DNA from 2 places in the Streptomyces sp. NPDC102258 genome. Region 1 is predicted to be linked to the other one. Evidence: riboswitches for the same ligand, from Rfam matches in the RefSeq annotation. Region 1 holds a riboswitch; the other holds the start of a gene.
What was found. Region 1 has a riboswitch for S-adenosylmethionine ahead of thrC (threonine synthase). Riboswitches for the same ligand answer to the same signal wherever they lie in the genome.
Positions count from the first base shown of each region.

Region 2: it holds a riboswitch for S-adenosylmethionine, as region 1 does, so the genes downstream of both, ACZ6ZT_RS19065 (aminotransferase class V-fold PLP-dependent enzyme) here and thrC (threonine synthase) in region 1, are expected to answer to the same signal.

Region 1 is NZ_JBVJLO010000012.1:152,547-162,500, reverse strand. It holds gene nagA (N-acetylglucosamine-6-phosphate deacetylase) at 1-350, opposite strand, end outside; gene ACZ6ZT_RS21585 (ROK family protein) at 350-1,282, opposite strand; gene ACZ6ZT_RS21580 (ABC transporter substrate-binding protein) at 1,493-2,797, shown strand; gene ACZ6ZT_RS21575 (DUF3263 domain-containing protein) at 2,873-3,109, shown strand; gene otsB (trehalose-phosphatase) at 3,174-4,049, shown strand; gene ACZ6ZT_RS21565 (TetR/AcrR family transcriptional regulator) at 4,057-4,680, opposite strand; gene ACZ6ZT_RS21560 (hypothetical protein) at 4,773-5,495, shown strand; gene ACZ6ZT_RS21555 (alpha,alpha-trehalose-phosphate synthase (UDP-forming)) at 5,468-6,934, opposite strand; gene ACZ6ZT_RS21550 (glucosyl-3-phosphoglycerate synthase) at 6,997-7,947, opposite strand; SAM riboswitch class I at 8,150-8,307, shown strand; gene thrC (threonine synthase) at 8,325-9,641, shown strand; gene ACZ6ZT_RS21540 (MoaD/ThiS family protein) at 9,676-9,951, shown strand.
Region 2 is NZ_JBVJLO010000010.1:193,617-203,570, forward strand. It holds gene ACZ6ZT_RS19030 (L,D-transpeptidase) at 1-58, shown strand, start outside; gene ACZ6ZT_RS19035 (hypothetical protein) at 199-603, opposite strand; gene ctaE (aa3-type cytochrome oxidase subunit III) at 803-1,423, shown strand; gene qcrC (cytochrome bc1 complex diheme cytochrome c subunit) at 1,500-2,309, shown strand; gene qcrA (cytochrome bc1 complex Rieske iron-sulfur subunit) at 2,306-3,364, shown strand; gene qcrB (cytochrome bc1 complex cytochrome b subunit) at 3,361-4,992, shown strand; gene trpD (anthranilate phosphoribosyltransferase) at 5,158-6,222, shown strand; SAM riboswitch class IV at 6,303-6,419, shown strand; gene ACZ6ZT_RS19065 (aminotransferase class V-fold PLP-dependent enzyme) at 6,651-8,039, shown strand; gene ACZ6ZT_RS19070 (Lrp/AsnC ligand binding domain-containing protein) at 8,082-8,363, opposite strand; gene ACZ6ZT_RS19075 (rhomboid family intramembrane serine protease) at 8,360-9,082, opposite strand; gene ACZ6ZT_RS19080 (NYN domain-containing protein) at 9,397-9,954, shown strand, end outside.

The sequences.
Region 1 (9,954 bases):
TGCTGGGTGAGTTCCGCGAGCAGGGCGGCGCGCCGGGCGAGTTCGTCCAGCTCGCCGGTGACGGTGGAGGCGATCAGGGTGGTGGTGCCGTGCTCGCGGTGGGTCCGTACGCCCTGGAGGACCTCTTCGGCGGTGCCGGAGGTGAAGGAGGCGCCGCCGCCGCCGTGGTTGTGCATGTCCACGAAGCCGGGAACGAGCCAGTGCCCGGTGAGGTCGAGGACCTCGGCGCCCTCGTGGGCGCTGCCGGCGATGCGGTCGCCTTCGACGATCACCCGGCCGCCCGCGACGGTTCCGGTGGGCAGCACCACCCTGGCACCGGAGAGGACGGTGCTGTGTGCGCTTGCGGACATCAGGCTGGTACCTCCGTGGCGAGTAGGTCCCAGGCGAGCAGCCCCGCGCCCAGGCATCCGGCGGTGTCCCCGAGGGCGGCCGGAACGATCTCGGGCAGCCGCTGGAACGTCACGCGCTCCTCGACGGCCGTCCGTAGTGGTGTGAACAAGGTTTCCCCCGCCTCGGCCAGCCCGCCACCGATGATCAGGGTGCGCGGGTCCAGCAGGGTGATCGCGGTGACCAGCCCGTCGGCGAGCGCGCCGATGGCGGTGAGCCACACCTCGCGGGCCCGTGCGTCGCCGGACTCGACGGCTTTGGCGCAGTCGGCCGCGTCGGCGGCGGGGTCGCCGGAGGCGGCGGCCCAGGCGCGGGAGACGGCGGAGGCGGAGGCGAGGGTCTCCAGGCAGCCGTACTGGCCGCAGCCGCAGGCGGGGCCGCCGGGGCGGACCACGATGTGTCCGATCTCTCCCGCGTAGCCGTGCGCGCCGGCCTCGATGGCTCCGGCGATGCCGATGGCGCCGGCGATGCCGGTGCCCAGCGGGACGAACAGGAAGCGGTCGGCGCCCCGCCCGGCGCCGATGCGGCCCTCGGCGAGCCCGCCCGTGCGCACGTCGTGGCCGAGGGCGACGGGGATGCCGCCGAGGCGGGCGCCGAGCAGGTCGCGCAGCGGTACGTCGCGCCAGCCGAGGTTCGCGGCGTAGACGGCGGTGCCCCGCTCGGCGTCGACGATGCCCGGGACGGCCACTCCGGCGGCCGAGGCGGCGGCGCCGAAGCGCTCGGGGCCCAGGCGCAGCAGCTCGGCGGCGAAGTCCAGGATCGTCTCGACGACGGCTTCGGGGCCCCGCTCGCGGCCCGTGGCGCGGCGCGCCTCGTGCAGCAGGGTGCCGTCGTCGGCGATGAGGGCGGCCTTCATCCCGGTGCCGCCCACATCGAGGGCGATGACGTGTTTCACGGGTTTCACAGAGACAGTCTCGCGTGCTCGGGAGGGAAAGGTCTAGTCCATTGGAGGGGATTGTTGAGCTGCCATACAAATTCGGGCACGGGCCGGGACACGGTCCGGACACAGTCCCGGCAAGGCGCGCGTTCCGGATGTGGAGGAGCCGCCAAAGTGGTGTAGACCTTACGTCGAATCGTACGTACAACAAGGGGTGGATCGAGAACCGTGAAGGGCCGTTACCTGAGCCTGGCCGCAACCGGGGCCGCGCTGTGCCTGACCGCCGTGACGCTGACGGGCTGCGGAGCCCTGCCGGGTCTCGGCGGGAACAACGAGGTGACCCTCCGGGTCGTGGCGGCCGACTACGGCGACAATCCGCAGAACTCCTCCGCGAGCTACTGGAAGGACCTCGCCGCCTCCTTCGAGAAGGACAACCCGGACGTCCACGTCGAGGTCAGCGTCTACTCGTGGTCCGAGGTGGACGCCAAGGTCGCCGCGATGGTCAAGGACGGCAAGGCCCCCGACATCGCCCAGATCGGCGCCTACGCCGACTACGCCGAGGCGGGCAAGCTCTACACCGCCGACGAGCTGCTCTCCGTCACCACCGAGGCCGACTTCCTCGCGCCGCTCGCCGACGCGGGCAAGGTCAAGCGGGTCCAGTACGGCATGCCGTTCGTGGCCAGCACCCGGCTGCTCTTCTACAACACCAAGCTGCTGGGCGATGCCGGGGTCATCCCCAAGGACGGCTCGGCGCCGTGGCAGCCCAAGAGCTGGGCGGACCTGGAGGCGGCCGCCAAGAAGCTCAAGGGCGCCGGGGTGCCCACCCCGCTCGCGGTGCCGCTGGGCCGCGAGGAGGCGCAGGCCGAGTCGATGATGTGGATGCTCGCGGGCGGGGGCGGCTACACCGACAACGAGGAGGCGTACATGATCGACTCCGCGGAGAACGTGAAGTCCTTCGAGTTCCTCCGCGACAAGATGGTCGGCCAGGGCCTGACCGGCCCGGTCGAGCCCGGCAAGCTGAACCGCCAGGCCGCCTTCGACGCCTTCACGCGCGGCGAGGTCGGCATGCTCAACGGCCACCCCACGCTGATCAAGCAGGCCGCCGGCAAGGGTGTGAAGTTCGGCATGGTCCCGATGCCGACCGCCGACGGCACCGACCACTCCGCGATGGGCGTCGCGGACTGGGTGATGGCGTTCAAGAACGGCCACAAGAAGGAGGCCGGGAAGTTCCTGGACCACCTCTACTCCGCGAAGAACGTGACCGCCTTCACCAACATGTACGACCTGCTGCCGGTCACCACCAGCGGCTACCGGGCCATGGAGGCCTCCAGCGGCGCCTCGGCGGCCCAGCTGAAGACCTTCCTGACCGCCCTGCCGACCGCCCGCCTCTACCCCGTGGGCAAGAAGTCCTGGGCCGGGGTCAGCGAGGACATCAAGCAGAACATCGGCAAGACCGTCCAGCCGGGCGGACAGCCCGCGAAGGTGCTGGAGAACATCGCGACGAGCGCGCGCAAGGCGGACGGCGAGCACTGACGGCCGCCCGGCGGCCGGCGCGGGGGGTCCCGGCCGGCCGCCGCGGCTGTCGGTGGGCGGCGTTAATCTGGCCGTATGACGGACGAGGGGCGGCTGACGGCCACGGAGGCCGCCGTGCTCGCGTACGAGGGGAAGACCTGGCCCGGGCCCGGCGCCAAGGAGCGGGCGATACGGGAAGGCCTCGGCCTGACCCCCGTCCGGTACTACCAGCTGCTCAACGCCCTGATGGACGACCCCCGGGCGCTCGCGCACGCCCCGGGCACGGTCAACCGGCTCCGCCGCATCCGCGCCGCCCAGCGGGCCCGCCGCTAGCCGCTCTCGGGCAAGACCGGGGGAGGACTGGGCGCGCCCGGGCGGTCCCGGTAGGGTCGTCCACATGGGGAGTCAGCCGCACGACCGACCGATGCCCGTACCCGTCACCGCAGCCGGACGCGAGGGGCTCGAAGCCCTGCTCCGCGCACCCCGCAGGGCCGTCGTCGCCCTGGACTTCGACGGCACCCTCGCCGAGATCGTCCCGGATCCCGACCAGGCCCGCGCCCACCAGGACGCCGTACCGGCGCTCTCCGCGCTGGCCCCCCGGGTCGCGGCGGTCGCCGTCGTCACCGGCCGGCCGGCCGGGGTCGCCGTCCGCCACGGCGGTTTCGCCGGGGTGCCCGGACTGGAGCACCTCGTCGTCCTCGGCCACTACGGGGCCGAGCGCTGGGACGCCGTCTCGGGAGTGGTGCACGCGCCCGCCGAACACCCCGGAGTGGCCGCCGTACGGGCCGAGCTGCCGGGCTTCCTCGACGCGATCGGGGCCTGGCGCGGGACCTGGATCGAGGAGAAGGGCCGGGCGCTGGCCGTCCACACCCGCCGGGCCGAGGATCCCGAGGCGGCGTTCGAGGCCCTGCGCGAGCCCCTCGCGGAGCTGGCCGCCCGCCACGGGCTGATGGTCGAGCCGGGCCGGGCCGTCCTGGAACTGCGTCCGCCGGGCATGGACAAGGGCGTCGCCCTGACCGGATTCCTGGAGGAGCGCGAGGCCGAGGCCGTGCTGTACGCGGGCGACGACCTCGGCGACCTCGCGGCGTTCGCGGCGGTCGAGAAGCGCCGCGCCGACGGCCTGCCCGGCCTGCTGGTGTGCAGCGGTTCGGCGGAGGTCCCGGAACTCGCCGCCCGCGCCGACCTGGTCCTGCCGGGCCCGGCCGCCGTCACCGCCTTCCTCGCCCGCCTCGCCGCAGCCCTGCCGGACGCGGACGCAGACCAGGAGGGCTAGGGCGCCGCTAGGGGATCCGCGTGGCCAGGCCGTCGCAGAGGAGGCGGACGCCGAGCAGGAAATTCTCGTCCTCCCCGTAGGCCGAGGCGGCGGCCACCGTCAGGGGGAAGCGGGCCACCAGCGCGGCGCCCTCCTCGGGGCCGACGGCCGCCGCCGGGGACTCGCTCTGCTCCTGCAGCACGAACCCGGTGACGTGGCTGAGCAGCGCGTCCGCGCCGACCGCCGCCGGCCCGTCCGGGACGCCCGCCGTGCGCAGGGTCCCCAGCAGGCGTTCCATCACCGACAGCGCTCCCGTGCTGAGCACCTTCGGGCTGTCGGCGAACATCACCGCGCCCCCCGCGTGCCGCCGGATGCCGGCGCGCAGGGTGAGGGCCTGGGCCTCGACCCGCTCCCGCCAGCCCGCGCCGGGGCCCAGCGCGTCCAGGGCGGCGGTGCCCGCGTCGTAGGCCTGCCGGGCCACCCGGTCCGCCATCAGCTGGACCAGGACGGCCTTGCTGGGCACGTGGTAGTAGAGGCTGCCCGCCTTCGCGTCGAGCCGTAGCGCCACCCGCCGCATGGACAGGCCGTGGTATCCGGATTCGGCGAACTCCGCCATGCCCGCGTCGATGATGCGTTCCTTCGTCAGCTTCACGGCAGCAGCCTACGCCAGTTTCTAACACCGTTTGAAAACTGGCCGCGGGCGCGCTACTGTCGTCCCACGACGACCGAAGGGGGGTGGCGGCGATGGGTGCACTGGTGTTCAACGCGACCACGGCGGCACTGATGGTGATGATGTTCAACGGGGGCCTGGACCTGCTCGGCCGGGACACGCTGCGCGGACGCCGCGTCCCCTGGGCGGCGGTGGGGCTGACCGCCCTCGCCCTCGCCGGGGTCGCCGCGCAGCTGCTCTGGTCCGGCGCCATGGACGCCCTGGACGACGACCCCGCCAAGACGGGGTGGTGGCGGGTCGTCACCGCCGTCTTCATGCAGAACGGCGGCCTCCTCGGCGGCGCCTGGAACATCGCCACCCTCGCCGCCGTCGCCGCGCTCGCCGACTGGTACTGGGGCGGGCCCCGCACCCTCGTCCTGTTCCTCGCCGGCATCCTGCTGCCCGAGCACGTCGACGCGCTGATCGGCCTCGGCGGCCACCACGGCACCGACCCCCGCAACTTCGCCGGCAGCTCGGGCGCCACCTACTTCCTCGGCGCCACCCTCGCCGCCGCCCTCCTGCTGCGCACCCTGCGGGCCCGCCGCGCCGGGATCCCCGGCAGCCACACCAAGGAGCTGCTGCTCGCCGCCGGGGTGCCGGTGCTCGGCCTCGTGCTCTGGTTCGCCCAGGCCAACGGCCACGGCCTGGTCTCCTGCTACGGCTTCGTCCTCGGCGCCCTCGCCCTCGGCCTGCCGGGCCGCCCCGCGGACGGCCCCGCCGCCGCCCCCGCTCAGCCCTCGGCCAGCGCCGCCAGCTGAGCCTCGAACCAGGCCGCCGGCGGCAGCGCCGTAGCCGCCGCGGCCAGCCGCTTCGTCCGCTCCGCCCGCTCCTCCCGGGGCATGGACAGCGCCTCGTGCAGGGCCTCGGCCGTCGCGGTGACGTCGTACGGACTGACCGTGACGGCGTCGCCCTTCAGCTCCTCGTACGCACCCGCCCCGCTGGAGAGCACCAGCGCGCAGCCGTCCTCCGAGACGACCGGGATCTCCTTCGCCACCAGGTTCATGCCGTCCCGGACCGGGTTGACCAGCGCCACGTCCGCCATCCGGTAGGCGGCGAGGGAGCGCGCGAAGTCGTCCTCCACCGAGACCAGCACCGGCTGCCAGTCCGCCGTCCCGAACTCCGCGTTGATCTCCGCCGCCAGCTCCCGCACCGACGCCGTGTACGTCCGGTACGCCGCCAGGTCCTGCCGGGACGGGTACGCGGAAGCCAGGTGCACCACCCGCTCCCGCCACTCGGGGTGCGTGACGAGCAGCTCCCGGTAGGCCAGCAGGCCGCGCAGGATGTTCTTCGACAGCTCGGTGCGGTCCACCCGGACGATCGTCTTGCGGCCCGCGACCTCCGCCCGCAGCGCCGCCAGCTTGTCGTCGACGACCGGCCGGTGCGCCAGCGCCCGCAGGTCGTCCGCGTCGACGCCCAGCGCGTACTGGCGGACCTCGGTGAACCGCTTCTCCCCGTACCCCTGCCCGCCGGGCACCGCCCTGCGGTGCCACACGCCGCGCTCGGGGGCGTCGCTCGGCAGGAACGGGTCCGCGATGCCGGTGGCGTCGTCCCGCCGGGCCCCCGTGATGAAGTTCGAGGCCCAGCGCCAGGCGTGGAAGCCCAGCTGGTCCGCGCCGAGCATCCCCCACACCAGCTGGCCGCGGATGTCGTCGGGGAGCATCTCCAGGAACTCCCACGACGCCCACGGCGTGTGCGTGAAGTGCGCGATCCGCAGGTCGGGGCGCAGCTCGCGCAGCTGCCCCGGGACCAGCGCCAGGTGGTAGTCCTGCACCAGGACGCGGGCGCCCTCGGCGGCCTCCTCGGCCAGCGCCTCGGCGAAGGCCCGGTTGTAGGAGACGTACGCCTCCCAGTTCCGGCGGAACGCCGCGTCGAAGACCGGCTCGCGCGGGACGTCGTAGAGGTGGTGGTGGGTGAACCAGAGCACCGAGTTGGCGATGCCGTTGTAGGCGCCGTCGTAGGTTCCGGGATCGATGTCCAGCATCCGGACGCCCGGCTCGGAGGTGCCCCGCCGCACCGCCTCCCGGTCGGCGTCCGAGAGGGCGGCGCAGATCCAGAGGGCCTCCGGCTGCTTCGCGAGGGCCGCCGAGAGGCCGGAGACGAGCCCGCCCCCGCCGCGCCGGGCGCTGAGGGTGCCGTCGTCGGAGAGGGCGTACGAGAGCGGGCCGCGGTTCGCGGCGACGAGTACCTGAGAAGCCATGCCGCGAACCTAGCCAGGGCCGCCCCGGCTCAAACCGAGCCGTACGCCACACCGGCGGCGGCTCAGGCCACCCGCCGGCCCGCGTACTCGGCGATGCCGGCCATCGGCGGCCGCTCCTCGGTGTCCACCGGGTAGGTGCGCGGCACGAACCCGTCCGGCCCCCGCTCGAACTGCGTCAGCTCGGGCCGCACCAGGTGCGCGCGCGAGAGCCGCAGCTGGGCGGTGCGGTAGATCGCGGCGGCCATCCGGCCCAGGGCCTGCCCGTCCTGGTGGCGGTGCAGCCGGACCCCGACGTCGACCTGGGCCAGCGCGTCGAGCCCGACCGTGTGCAGCGCGTCCACCAGCAGGCCCAGCTCGACGCCGTACCCGACGGGGAACGGCAGCCGCTCCAGCAGCGAGCGCCGTACGGCGTACTCGCCGCCCAGCGGCTGTACGAATCCGGCCAGCCGGGGCCAGTTCAGGTTCAGCAGCGGGCGGGCCACCAGCTCGGTGACCCGGCCGCCCTGGCCGGGGGCGTCGCCGAGCGGGCGGTCGTACATGGCCTTGACGAACTGCACCTGCGGATCGGTCAGCAGCGGGCCGACGATCCCGGAGACGAAGGACGCGGAGAAGTCCCGCAGGTCGGCGTCGACGAAACAGACGACGTCGCCGGTCGTGGCCAGCAGCGAGCGCCACAGCACCTCGCCCTTGCCGGGCAGCGCCGGTATCCGCGGCAGGATCGCGTCCCGGTGCACCACCCGGGCGCCGGCCTCGGCCGCCACCCGCGCCGTACGGTCGGTGGACCCGGAGTCGACCACGACCAGCTCGTCCACCAGGGGGGTCGCGAGGCCGTCGATCAGCTCGCGCCGGATCACCGAGACGATCTCCCCGACGGTGGCCTCCTCGTCGAGCGCGGGAAGCACCACGCTGACCGTCGTCCCGGCCGCCCGTTTCCGGTCGAGCAGCTGGTCGAGCGGTCGGTCGGCGGCAGACCAGGAGCGGTCTGCCAGCCAGCGCTCCACCTCATCCAGCACTCTCGGCACTCCCTGCTTCTCGTTACTCGGCGGTGGTCGGTGATTTTGGGCCGAAATGTGATCCATCTCGCCGTTCGGACGGCTGTCTCAACCACCCGGGCCTTCGGTTACAGTCTTGAACAACGCGAAGGACCACCGCATGCCGGGGTCCTCGCCGACAAACGCACCGGCGCGCCACAGAGCGCGTGTGCCGGTGCCATACCGCTCATCCAGAGGGGCAGAGGGACACGGCCCGTTGAAGCCCCGGCAACCCTCCAGTCGGTTCTCGCGATGCGTTACGAACGTACTCCCGCGAGGTCCCCGGCTAGGGAAGGTGCCAATTCCGTCTCATGGCGAAGCGCGCCATGGGGAAGATGAGGAGAAAGGGCCTCGCCGTCATGGCTGCACAGACTGTCGCCACCTCCGCCGATCTCGGATCCACCGACCGGTCCACCGATCTGGGACCCGTCGATCTCGGACCCGCCACCGGCCTTTCCTGCCGCGAGTGCGGAACCCGCTTCGAGCTCGGCCCCATTTTCGCCTGCGCCGAGTGTTTCGGTCCGCTCGAAGTCGCCTACGAGCTGCCGCTCGGCGACCCGGAGGCCCTGCGCGCGGCCATCGAGGCCGGTCCGGAGAACATCTGGCGCTACGCGCCGCTGCTGCCGGTCCCGGCGGACGTGGCCGCCAAGCCCAGCCTGAACCCCGGTTTCACCAAGCTCGTGGACGCGCGGAACCTGGCCAAGGAACTGGGCGTCACCGGCAAGCTCTACGTCAAGGACGACTCCGGCAACCCGACGCACTCCTTCAAGGACCGCGTCGTGGCCATCGCCGTGGAGGCGGCCCGCGCCTTCGGCTTCACCACCCTCTCGTGCTCCTCCACCGGCAACCTGGCCGGCGCCGTCGGCGCCGCGGCCGCCCGCGCCGGCTTCCGCTCCTGCGTGTTCATCCCGCACGACCTGGAGCAGGGCAAGGTCGTCATGGCCGGCATCTACGGTGGCGACCTGGTCGGCATCGAGGGCAACTACGACGACGTCAACCGCTTCTGCTCCGAGCTCATCGGCGACCCGCTGGGCGAGGGCTGGGGCTTCGTCAACGTCAACCTGCGCCCCTACTACGGCGAGGGCTCCAAGACCCTGGCGTACGAGATCTGCGAGCAGCTCGGCTGGCGGCTGCCCGACCAGCTGGTGATCCCGATCGCGTCCGGCTCCCAGCTGACGAAGATCGACAAGGGCCTCCAGGAGCTGATCAAGCTCGGTCTGGTCGAGGACAAGCCGTACAAGATCTTCGGTGCCCAGGCCGAGGGCTGCTCCCCGGTGTCCACCGCCTTCAAGGCCGGCCACGACGTGGTCCGCCCGCAGAAGCCGAACACCATCGCCAAGTCGCTGGCCATCGGCAACCCGGCGGACGGCCCGTACGTCCTGGACATCGCGCGGCGCACCGGCGGTTACGTGGAGGACGTCAACGACACGCAGGTCGTCGAGGCCATCAAGCTCCTGGCGCAGACGGAGGGCATCTTCGCCGAGACCGCGGGCGGCGTGACCGTCGGCGTGACGAAGAAGCTCATCGAGAACGGGCAGCTCGACCCGGCGCTGACCACCGTGGTCCTGAACACCGGCGACGGGCTCAAGACCCTGGAGGCGGTGGCCGCCGACAGCGGCCAGAGCGCCACCATCCGCCCCAGCCTGGACGCGTTCCGCGCCGCCGGTCTGGCCTGACCCCTCCCACGTCTCCCGGAAAGGCGGTAGCGCCATGAGCGTCAACGTCCGCATCCCCACCATCCTGCGCACCTACACCGGCGGCGTCGCCGAGGTCCCGGCCGAGGGCGCGACCCTGGCCGAGGTCATCGCGTCGCTGGAGCAGAGCCATCCCGGCATCGCCGCGCGGGTCCTGGACGACCAGGGCAAGCTGCGCCGGTTCGTGAACGTCTACGTCAACGACGACGACGTGCGCTTCGAGGGCGGCCTGCAGGCGGCGACGCCGGACGGCGCCGGCGTTTCGATCATCCCGGCCGTCGCGGGCGGCTGACGC
Region 2 (9,954 bases), on a different contig from region 1:
GGGCACCCAGGAGGGCCGCAGCCCCATGGACCAGGCCCGCCTCCGGCCGCAGGTCTGATGGCCGGCTCCGCCCGCGGAGCCGCCCCCGCCGCCGGGGAGGGCGTACGCCCCCGGGACGCGCCGCTCGGCGCGCGTCCCCCGGGCGCCCGCCCTCCGCGCCGGCGCGGGTCCCCGCGGCCCGCCCGGCCGGAGAGCGGCTCAGGCCGCGCTGGAGGCCAGCCGGGCCCGCAGGACACGCGCGAGGGCCTCCGGGAACTCCACCGGGTCCACCGGAAGGGTGACAGCGGCGTCCGCGCGGCTCCAGGTGGCCAGCCAGGCGTCCTGGGGGCGTCCCATCAGCAGCAGCACCGGAGGGCACCGGAAGACCTCGTCCTTGATCTGGCGGCACACGCCCATGCCCCCGGCCGGGGCGGCCTCGCCGTCCAGCACGCAGGCGTCGACGCCGCCCGCGTCCAGCGCCGCCAGGACCGCAGGAAGCGTTGCGCACTCCAGGAACTCCACCGGCGGCAGGTCCGCCGCCGGCCTGCGCCCGGCCGCCAGCCGCACCTGCTCCCGGGTGCCCGCGTCGTCGCTGTAGACCAGAACCCGCGCAGTCGCCCGCATTTCGTTCCTCCACGTGTCACGTGAATCACGTTGATGTTGCGCGGGATGCTACTCCGTCCGACCGGCCGTCAACATCGGTTCCGCCACCCTCGGACAAGACGCCGAGGGGGCGATCTGATGGGCCGTTCGGGCCTTGCACACGCCGCTGACACTCCGAACGGCACCCCCCGGGGTGAGGGCGGGATAAGCGACCGACATAATGTCGGTCGTGGCGACAGCAACGACAGTAGATACCGGGCACGCGCACCCGACGGTCAACCGGCCGAACCTCGTCAGCGTCGGAACCATCATCTGGTTGAGTTCCGAGCTGATGTTCTTCGCGGCCCTCTTCGCGATGTACTTCACCCTGCGATCAGTGACGGGTGCCGAGTACTGGACAGAGCAGGCTTCGGCCTTGAATCTGCCCTTCTCGGCGACGAACACGACGATCCTGGTGCTCTCCTCGCTCACCTGCCAGCTCGGCGTATTCGCCGCCGAGCGCGGTGACGTGAAGAAGCTCCGGACGTGGTTCATCATCACGTTCGTCATGGGTGCGATCTTCATCGGCGGTCAGGTCTTCGAGTACACCGAGCTGGTCAAGCACGAGGGCATGTCTCTCAAGTCAGGCCCGTACGGCTCGGTGTTCTACCTGACCACCGGCTTCCACGGTCTGCACGTGACGGGCGGTCTCATCGCCTTCCTGCTGGTCCTCGGCCGGACGTACGCGGCCAAGAGGTTCACCCACGAACAGGCCACGTCGGCCATCGTCGTGTCCTACTACTGGCACTTCGTCGATGTCGTCTGGATCGGCCTCTTCGCGACGATCTACCTGATCAAGTAGCGAACACGTCGCCGGGCCCGGCCCGGCACTCCATCCAGAAACACCGACGCAGAAGATCCTGACACCGGGGTAATCCGTGAAAAAGCTCTCCGCACGACGACGCCATCCGCTGGCGGCGGTCGTCGTTCTACTCTTCGCGCTGGCGGTCACGGGGGGGCTGTACGCCGCCTTCGCGCCCGCGGGCAAGGCGCAGGCCGATGAAACCGCCCAGTCCCTCGCCATCGAGGAGGGCAAGAAGCTGTACGCCGTGGGTTGCGCAAGCTGCCACGGGACCGGCGGTCAGGGTTCCACTGACGGCCCCAGCCTGGTCGGCGTCGGCTCCGCGGCCGTCGACTTCCAGGTGAGCACGGGCCGCATGCCGGCCCAGCAGCCCGGCGCCCAGATCCCCAAGAAGCCGGTCGTCTACACCCAGGCGCAGATCGACCAGCTCGCGGCGTACGTCTCCTCCCTCGGTGCCGGCCCGATCGTGCCGACCGAGAAGCAGTACGACCCGGCCGGTGCCGACATCGCCAACGGTGGCGTCCTGTTCCGCAACAACTGCGCGCAGTGCCACAACTTCACCGGCGAGGGCGGCGCCCTGACGAACGGCAAGTACGCCCCGAACCTCGAGGGCGTCGAGCCGAAGCACATCTACGAGGCCATGCTCACCGGCCCGCAGAACATGCCCTCCTTCCCCGACAGCACCATGCCGGAGAAGCAGAAGAAGGACATCATCGCGTACCTCCAGAACGTCAACGGCGATAAGTCGACCAGCCCCGGTGGCCTCAAGCTCGGCGGCCTCGGCCCCGTCTCCGAGGGTCTGTTCGGCTGGATCTTCGGTCTGGGTGCGCTGATCGCTGTCGCCGTCTGGGTCGCGGCCCACACCGCTAAGGCCAAGAAGTCATGAGTAGCCAAGACATTCCCGAAGAGAAGCACCTGCCGAGCGAGCAGGGCGACGCGCACCACGGTGGCGTGGCGGTCGCGGACGCACCGTTCGCCGACCCGGGCCTTCCGGTCCACAAGCCGCGCATCCAGGACATCGACGAGCGGGCCGCCAAGCGGTCCGAGCGCACGGTGGCGATGCTGTTCACGCTGTCGATGCTGGCCACGATCGGCTTCATCGCCTCGTACGTGACCCTCCCGGTCGACAAGATCGTCTACATCTTCCCCATCGGGAAGGTGAGCGCGCTGAACTTCGCGCTCGGTCTGACGCTGGGCACGGCCCTCTTCTGCATCGGCGCGGGCGCGGTCCACTGGGCCCGCACCCTGATGTCCGACGTGGAGGTCGCCGACGAGCGCCACGCCATCGCGGCGGCGCCGGAGGTCAAGGCGAAGGTCCTGCAGGACTTCGCCGACGGCGCGAACGAGTCCGGCATCGGCCGCCGCCCGCTGATCCGCAACACGATGCTGGGCGCGCTGGCCATGCTGCCGCTGTCCGCCGTGATGATCCTGCGCGACCTCGGGCCGCTGCCCGAGGACAAGCTGCGCAAGACCGTGTGGGCCAAGGGCAAGCTGCTGATCAACGACAACACGAACGAGCCGCTGCGTCCCGAGGACGTGCTCGTCGGGTCGCTGACCTTCGCCCGGCCGGAAGGCCTGGAGGAGGACCAGCACGACTTCCAGACGCAGATCGCCAAGGCCGCCCTGATGATCGTCCGGATCAAGCCGGAGGACATCAAGGACAAGCAGGAGCTGGAGTGGTCCCACGAGGGGATCGTGGCCTACTCCAAGATCTGCACCCACGTCGGCTGCCCCATCAGCCTGTACGAGCAGCAGACGCACCACGTGCTCTGCCCGTGCCACCAGTCCACCTTCGACCTCTCCGACGGCGCCCGAGTCATCTTCGGCCCGGCCGGTCACGCGCTTCCGCAGCTGCGGATCGGCGTCAATGACGAAGGCTTCCTCGAAGCGCAGGGCGACTTCGAAGAGCCCGTCGGTCCTGCTTTCTGGGAGCGCGGATGAGCACTGCCACCGAATCCAACACGGCGCGCAAAGCGCCGGCCGGCGAGCGCGTAGCGGACTGGGCGGACGGCCGCCTGGGCATCTACAGCCTGGCCAAGTCCAACATGCGCAAGATCTTCCCGGACCACTGGTCCTTCATGCTGGGTGAGATCTGCCTCTACAGCTTCATCATCATCATCCTCACGGGTGTGTACCTGACGCTGTTCTTCCACCCGAGCATGAACGAGGTCGTGTACCACGGCTCGTACGTGCCGATGCAGGGCGTCCAGATGTCCGAGGCCTTCGCCTCGACCCTGGACATCAGCTTCGACGTCCGCGGCGGTCTGCTCATCCGGCAGATCCACCACTGGGCGGCGCTGATCTTCGTCGCGGCCATGCTCGTGCACATGATGCGCGTCTTCTTCACGGGCGCCTTCCGCAAGCCGCGCGAGGTCAACTGGGTCTTCGGCTTCCTGCTGCTGGTCCTCGGCATGTTCACCGGTTTCACCGGTTACTCCCTGCCGGACGACCTGCTCTCGGGCACCGGTGTCCGCTTCATGGAGGGCGCGATCCTGTCCGTGCCGATCGTCGGCACGTACCTGTCGTTCTTCCTCTTCGGCGGCGAGTTCCCCGGCGGCGACTTCGTCGCCCGGTTCTACTCGATCCACATCCTGCTGCTGCCCGGCATCATGATGGGCCTGCTGGTGGCCCACCTGATCCTGGTCTTCTACCACAAGCACACCCAGTTCGCGGGTCCCGGCAAGACGAACAACAACGTCGTCGGCATGCCGCTGCTGCCGGTCTACATGGCCAAGGCCGGAGGCTTCTTCTTCCTGGTCTTCGGTGTCATCGCGGCCATCGCGGCGCTCGCGTCGATCAACCCGATCTGGGCGCTGGGCCCGTACCGCCCGGACCACGTGTCCACCGGTGCGCAGCCCGACTGGTACATGGGCTTCTCCGAGGGCCTGATCCGTGCCATGCCGGGCTGGGAGATCAACCTGTGGGGCCACACGCTCGTCCTGGGCGTGTTCGTACCGCTGGTGATCTTCCCGCTGATCCTGGTCGCGATCGCGGTCTACCCGTTCATCGAGTCCTGGGTCACCGGGGACAAGAACGAGCACCACATCCTGGACCGCCCGCGCAACGTTCCGACCCGTACGGCCTTCGGTGTCGCCTGGCTCACCTGGTACGTGATCCTGCTGATCGCGGGCGGCAACGACATGTTCGCGCAGTACTTCCACCTGTCGATCAACTCGATCACGTGGTTCGCGCGGATCGGCTTCTTCGTGGGCCCGGTCGTCGCCTTCGTCATCACCAAGCGGATCTGCCTCGGCCTCCAGCGCCGGGACCACGACAAGGTGCTGCACGGCCGGGAGACCGGCGTCATCAAGCGCCTGCCGCACGGTGAGTTCGTCGAGGTCCACGAGCCGCTCTCGCAGGGCCAGCTGCACACCCTCACCTCGCACACGCAGTACGAGCCGATCGAGATCGGCCCGACGGTCGACGAGAACGGTGTCGAGCGCAAGGTGAAGGCCACGGAGAAGCTCCGCGCGAAGCTCAGCAAGGGCTTCTACGGGGAGAACACCCACATTCCGAAGCCCACGGTGGAGGAGTACAAGGAGATCCAGAGCGGCCACGGCCACCACTGATCTCCGGCAGGACCATTCGAGGGATCGGTTCCGGCCCATCCCGGTGTCGCCACGGTGAGAGCCCCGTCCAGTGTCTGGACGGGGCTCTTCGCCGTCTGCGGGCCTGGATAGGCTGGCCTCCGCACCCATTCGACGTGGAACTTTTCCGAGCAGCAGGAGCGGACCATGAACGTTGTGACCCCGGCAGGCGGCGACAGCGTGGCGGCCCGCGGCTGGCCGGGTCTCCTCGACGCCCTGCTGACCGGCCGGGACCTCGGACCGGACGACACCGCCTGGGCCATGGACCGGATCATGCGGGGCGAGGCCACGGACGCGCAGATCGCCGGTTTCATGGTGGCGCTGCGGGCCAAGGGGGAGACCGTCGCGGAGATCAACGGCATGGTGCGCGCCATGTACGCGCACGCCAACCTCATCGAGGTGCCGGGCCGGACGGTGGACATCGTCGGTACGGGCGGGGACGGCGCGAAGACGGTCAACATCTCCACCATGTCGGCGCTCGTGGTGGCCGGAACGGGCGCCAAGGTGGTCAAGCACGGGAACCGGGCCGCCTCTTCGGCGAGCGGCTCCTCCGACGTGCTGGAGAAGCTCGGCGTCAACCTGGGCCTCACCCCGGCCCGGGTGGCGGAGGTCGCCGAGGAGGCCGGCATCACCCTGTGCTTCGCCGTCAAGTTCCACCCCGCGCTGCGGCACGTGGCGGCGGCCCGCAAGGAGCTGGGCATCCGGACCACCTTCAACTTCCTCGGCCCGCTGACCAACCCGGCGAGGGTGCGCGCGCAGGCCACGGGCGTGGCCGATCCCCGGGTGGCGCCCATCGTCGCCGGGGTGCTCGCGGAGCGGGGCTCCTCGGCGCTGGTCTTCCGCGGCGACGACGGCATGGACGAACTGACCACGACGGCCACCTCGCGGGTCTGGTGGGTCCGCGAGGGCACGGTCACCGAGCTGCCGTTCGACCCGCGCGACGTCGGGATCCCGATCGTGGGTGTCGCCGCCCTGCGCGGCGAGGACGCCTCGTACAACGCGGACGTCGCCCGGCGGCTGCTGGCCGGCGAGACCGGTCCGGTACGCGACGCCGTGCTGCTGAACTCGGCGGCGGCCCTGGTGGCGCTGGATCCGGGCACCGGCTCGCTGGAGGAGCAGATCGCCGCGGGCATCGCCCGTGCGGCCGAGTCCATCGACTCGGGCGCGGCGCGGGCGGCGCTGGAGCGCTGGGTGGCCGCCAGCAACGCGTAGCCGCCGCCGTGACGAGACCCCGGTCCACATCGTGGACCGGGGTCTTGTGCGCGGGGGATCTTGTGGCAGGATGCTGACCAGGTCACGAGTGACAGCGTTTTGGCCCCGGCTCGCTGTCCGGCAACCCTCCTTCCGTGGCGGGGTGCCCCGGGTGATGACCAGGCCGTAGGCAGCGAGGTCTACGGCAAGCGCGGATCCCTCGATACCAGGGGTCCTGGGTCTTCGAGGAGCTTTTTCCGTGAGCAAGCGAATGCGATAGGGCGACTCCGCCCCTTCTTCACCCCTCGGACCAGGGTCGCCGTGGCGTACGCCCGCACCCTTCCGGGGCACTTCCCGTACCCCCGCGGCGGCCGCCGAGCGCCGCCGAGCCGCGGCCGCGTACGGGCACCGACGAAGCCATTCAGCCCTGCCTGCCGGGAGATACCGCCATGTCCGCATCCCTGAACGCCGCCACCACCTCTGCCGCTGCCCCCTCCGTCGACCCCGCCTGTGGCGCGCCGCTGCCGGTGCTCGGCCGGGACGTCACCGTGCCGCTCGTCACCGGTGGCGAGGTCACCTACGCCGCCCTCGACTACGCCGCCAGCGCCCCCGCCCTCCAGCGGGTCTGGGACGACGTGGCCGCGTACGCCCCGTACTACGGCAGCGTCCACCGCGGGGCCGGCTACCTCTCGCAGCTGTCCACCGACCTGTTCGAGCAGAGCCGTGTCACGGTCGCGGAGTTCCTGGACTGCCGCCCCGCCGACCAGGTGATCTTCACCCGGTCGACCACCGACTCGCTGAACCTGCTGGCCGCCGCCCTGCCGGCCGACTGCCAGGTCTTCGTCTTCGAGACAGAGCACCACGCCTCGCTGCTGCCCTGGGGCGACGCGCGGGTCACCTACCTCAACGCCCCCCGCACCCCCGGCCAGGCCGTCGCCACCCTGGAGCGGGCGCTGGCCGACCGGGACCCGTACGGTCCGGCGCTGGTCTGCGTCACCGGCGCGTCCAACGTCACCGGTGAGCTGTGGCCGGTCAAGGAGCTGGCCGCCGCCGCGCACGCCCACGGCGCGCGGATCGTCCTGGACGCCGCCCAGCTGGCGCCGCACCACCCGGTCTCGGTGCGGGAGCTGGACGTGGACTGGGTCGCCTTCTCCGGCCACAAGCTGTACGCGCCCTTCGGCTCGGGCGTCCTCGCCGGGCGCGCCGACTGGCTCCAGCGGGCCGAGCCGTACCTCGCGGGCGGCGGCGCCTCCCGCACGGTGGCCCGCCGCGAGGACGGCGGGGTCGACGTCGAGTGGCACACCAGCGCCGCCCGCCACGAGGCCGGCTCGCCGAACGTCATCGGTGTCTACTCCATCGCCTCGGCCTGCCGGGCGCTCAAGGAGGCCGGGTTCGAGGAGCTCGTCGCCCGCGAGCGGCACCTGATCGCGAAGGTCCGCGAGGGCCTGGCGGAGGTCCCGGCGGTGCGGGTGCTGTCCTTGTTCGGGGACGACGCGCCGCGCGTCGGCGTCATCTCGTTCGTGGTGGACGGCTGGAACAGCTCGCACTTCGCGGCCGCGCTGTCCGCGGAGTACGGGATCGGCGTCCGCGACGGCCTGTTCTGCGCCCACCCGCTGGTGCGCACCCTGCTGGGCAGCGAGCCGCAGGCCCAGGGCGAGTGCGGGGCCCCCGAGGCCGCGCCGGGCGAACGCTCGCTGAACGCGATCCGCGTCAGCTTCGGCGCCGGCACCCCCGACGAGCACGTCGAGCGCTTCGTCCGCGCGGTCCGGGAACTCGTCACGGACGGCGCCCGGTGGCGGTACCGCACCGAGGACGGCCGCTGCGTGCCGGCTTCCTGACGCCGGGGCGACGCCGGGCCGCCGCGCGGCGTGGGCCGGGTGCTACGCGTCCAGGCCGATGGCGAAGGCGGCTTCCAGGTCGTGCTGGGAGTACGTACGGAACGCCACGTGGGTGTCGGTGGCCTCGACGCCCGGGATCTTGCTGATGCGCCCGGGGATGATGTCGGCCAGGTTCTCGTGGCGGGCGACGCGGACCAGGGCGATCAGGTCGTACGTTCCGGTGACGGAGTAGACCTCGCTGACGTTGTCCAGCGCGGCGATGGACTCGGCGATCTCGGGGATGCGGTCCACGCTGGTCTTGATGAGCACGATCGCGGTGATCACGGTTGGCTGTCTCCCTCGCCGGCAGTCACTGGTCGCCTCACTCTAGTCGTACGCCGATAGCGCGCCCACGCGTACAGGAAGCCCACCGAGAAGCCCACCACGTGGGCCAGGTACGCCACCCCGGGCCCGCTCTCCGCGCGGTGCGCGGCCAGCCACTGGAGGGCGAACCAGAACAGCAGCACGATCCAGGCGGGGAAGCGCAGCGGCAGGAAGAGCAGGAACGGGAACAGGCTCGTCACCCGTGCCTTCGGGAAGAGGCAGAGGAACGCCCCGAGGACGGCCGAGATGGCCCCGGAGGCGCCGACCAGGGTCTGGTCGGAGGAGGCGTTGGCCGCCGCGTAGACCGCCAGCGCCAGGTATCCGGTGCAGACGTAGAAGACCAGGAACGGCGCCCGGCCCATCCGTTCCTCCGTCATCGCGCCGAAGACGTGCAGGAAGAGCATGTTCCCGAGCAGGTGCAGCCAGTTGCCGTGGACGAAGAGCGCGGTCAGCGGGGTCAGCAGCGGGCGTCCGGCCCCCGAGAACAGTTCGTCGGGGACCACCCCCCAGTGCCGGAAGTACGCCGTGCCCGAGGACAGCAGCCGTTCGCCCGTGCCGAAGGACGGGTTCAGGCCGGATGCCGGGCCGCACAGGAAGGCCAGGCAGCAGCCGCCGATCAGCGCGTACGTGACCACCGGGCCCCGGGCCGCCTCGCGTACCGTCCGCCACTTTACGATCATGAGACAGAGCATGACGCAGGACCACCCGCTCCGTGGTGGTGCCAGGCCGTAGGGTTACGTGCTGCGGTCCGCGTCCCCCGCGGCGGGCTGGAAACGCTTTAATTGAATGAGTTACCAAGCAGAGGGCCGTCGAGTACGCCCACCTGGACCTCGCCGGGGAGCCCAAGGTCGCGGAGCGCGAGGTGGTCAGTGAGACCATCGAGTCGGTGCGCTGTCGCTGGTGCGACGCGGTGGACCAGATCGAGCTCGTGGACAGGCCGGGCACCGGCTCCTGAGGGAGCCGGGCCCACAGTAGATCACGGTAGGGGTGACGGATTGTGGAGCCAGCAAGCGGCGCTGAGCCGGCCGACGCGGCCGGCGACGCCGCCGAGGTGCTCGACCGCCCGCTGCCGGAGGGCGTGCGGCGCCGGGTCGTCGCGCTCGTCTCGGACGCCTTCGGCGGGCTGACGGTCGCGGACCTGCCGGCGCAGTTGCGGCAGTACGCCCGTTTCACCCCGACCCGGCGCGCCAAGTTCGCCGGGAACGCCATGGCCGCCGCCGTGGAGACCGACGGCGCCTTCCGCAGCCGGGTCGCGGAGAAGCTGCGCGAGGCGCAGCCGGAGCTGGCGGGTGCGCTGGACGCGTGCGCCCCGCCCGCCGCGGCCGACCCGCTGGACGTGGCGGCCGCCGCGTACGTGCTGCGCCCGGCCGGCTGGGTCAAGCTGGTGGCCGCCGCGGGCGAGGAGGCGCAGCGCGCCGACGCCGAGCGGGTCGGCGACGAGACCCGCCGCGAGGTCGAGCGGCTGCGCGGCGAACTGGCGCAGGCCCGGGAACAGCAGCGTGCCGGGGGTGACCAGGTGCGGGCCGACCTGGACGCCTCCCGCAAGGAAGCG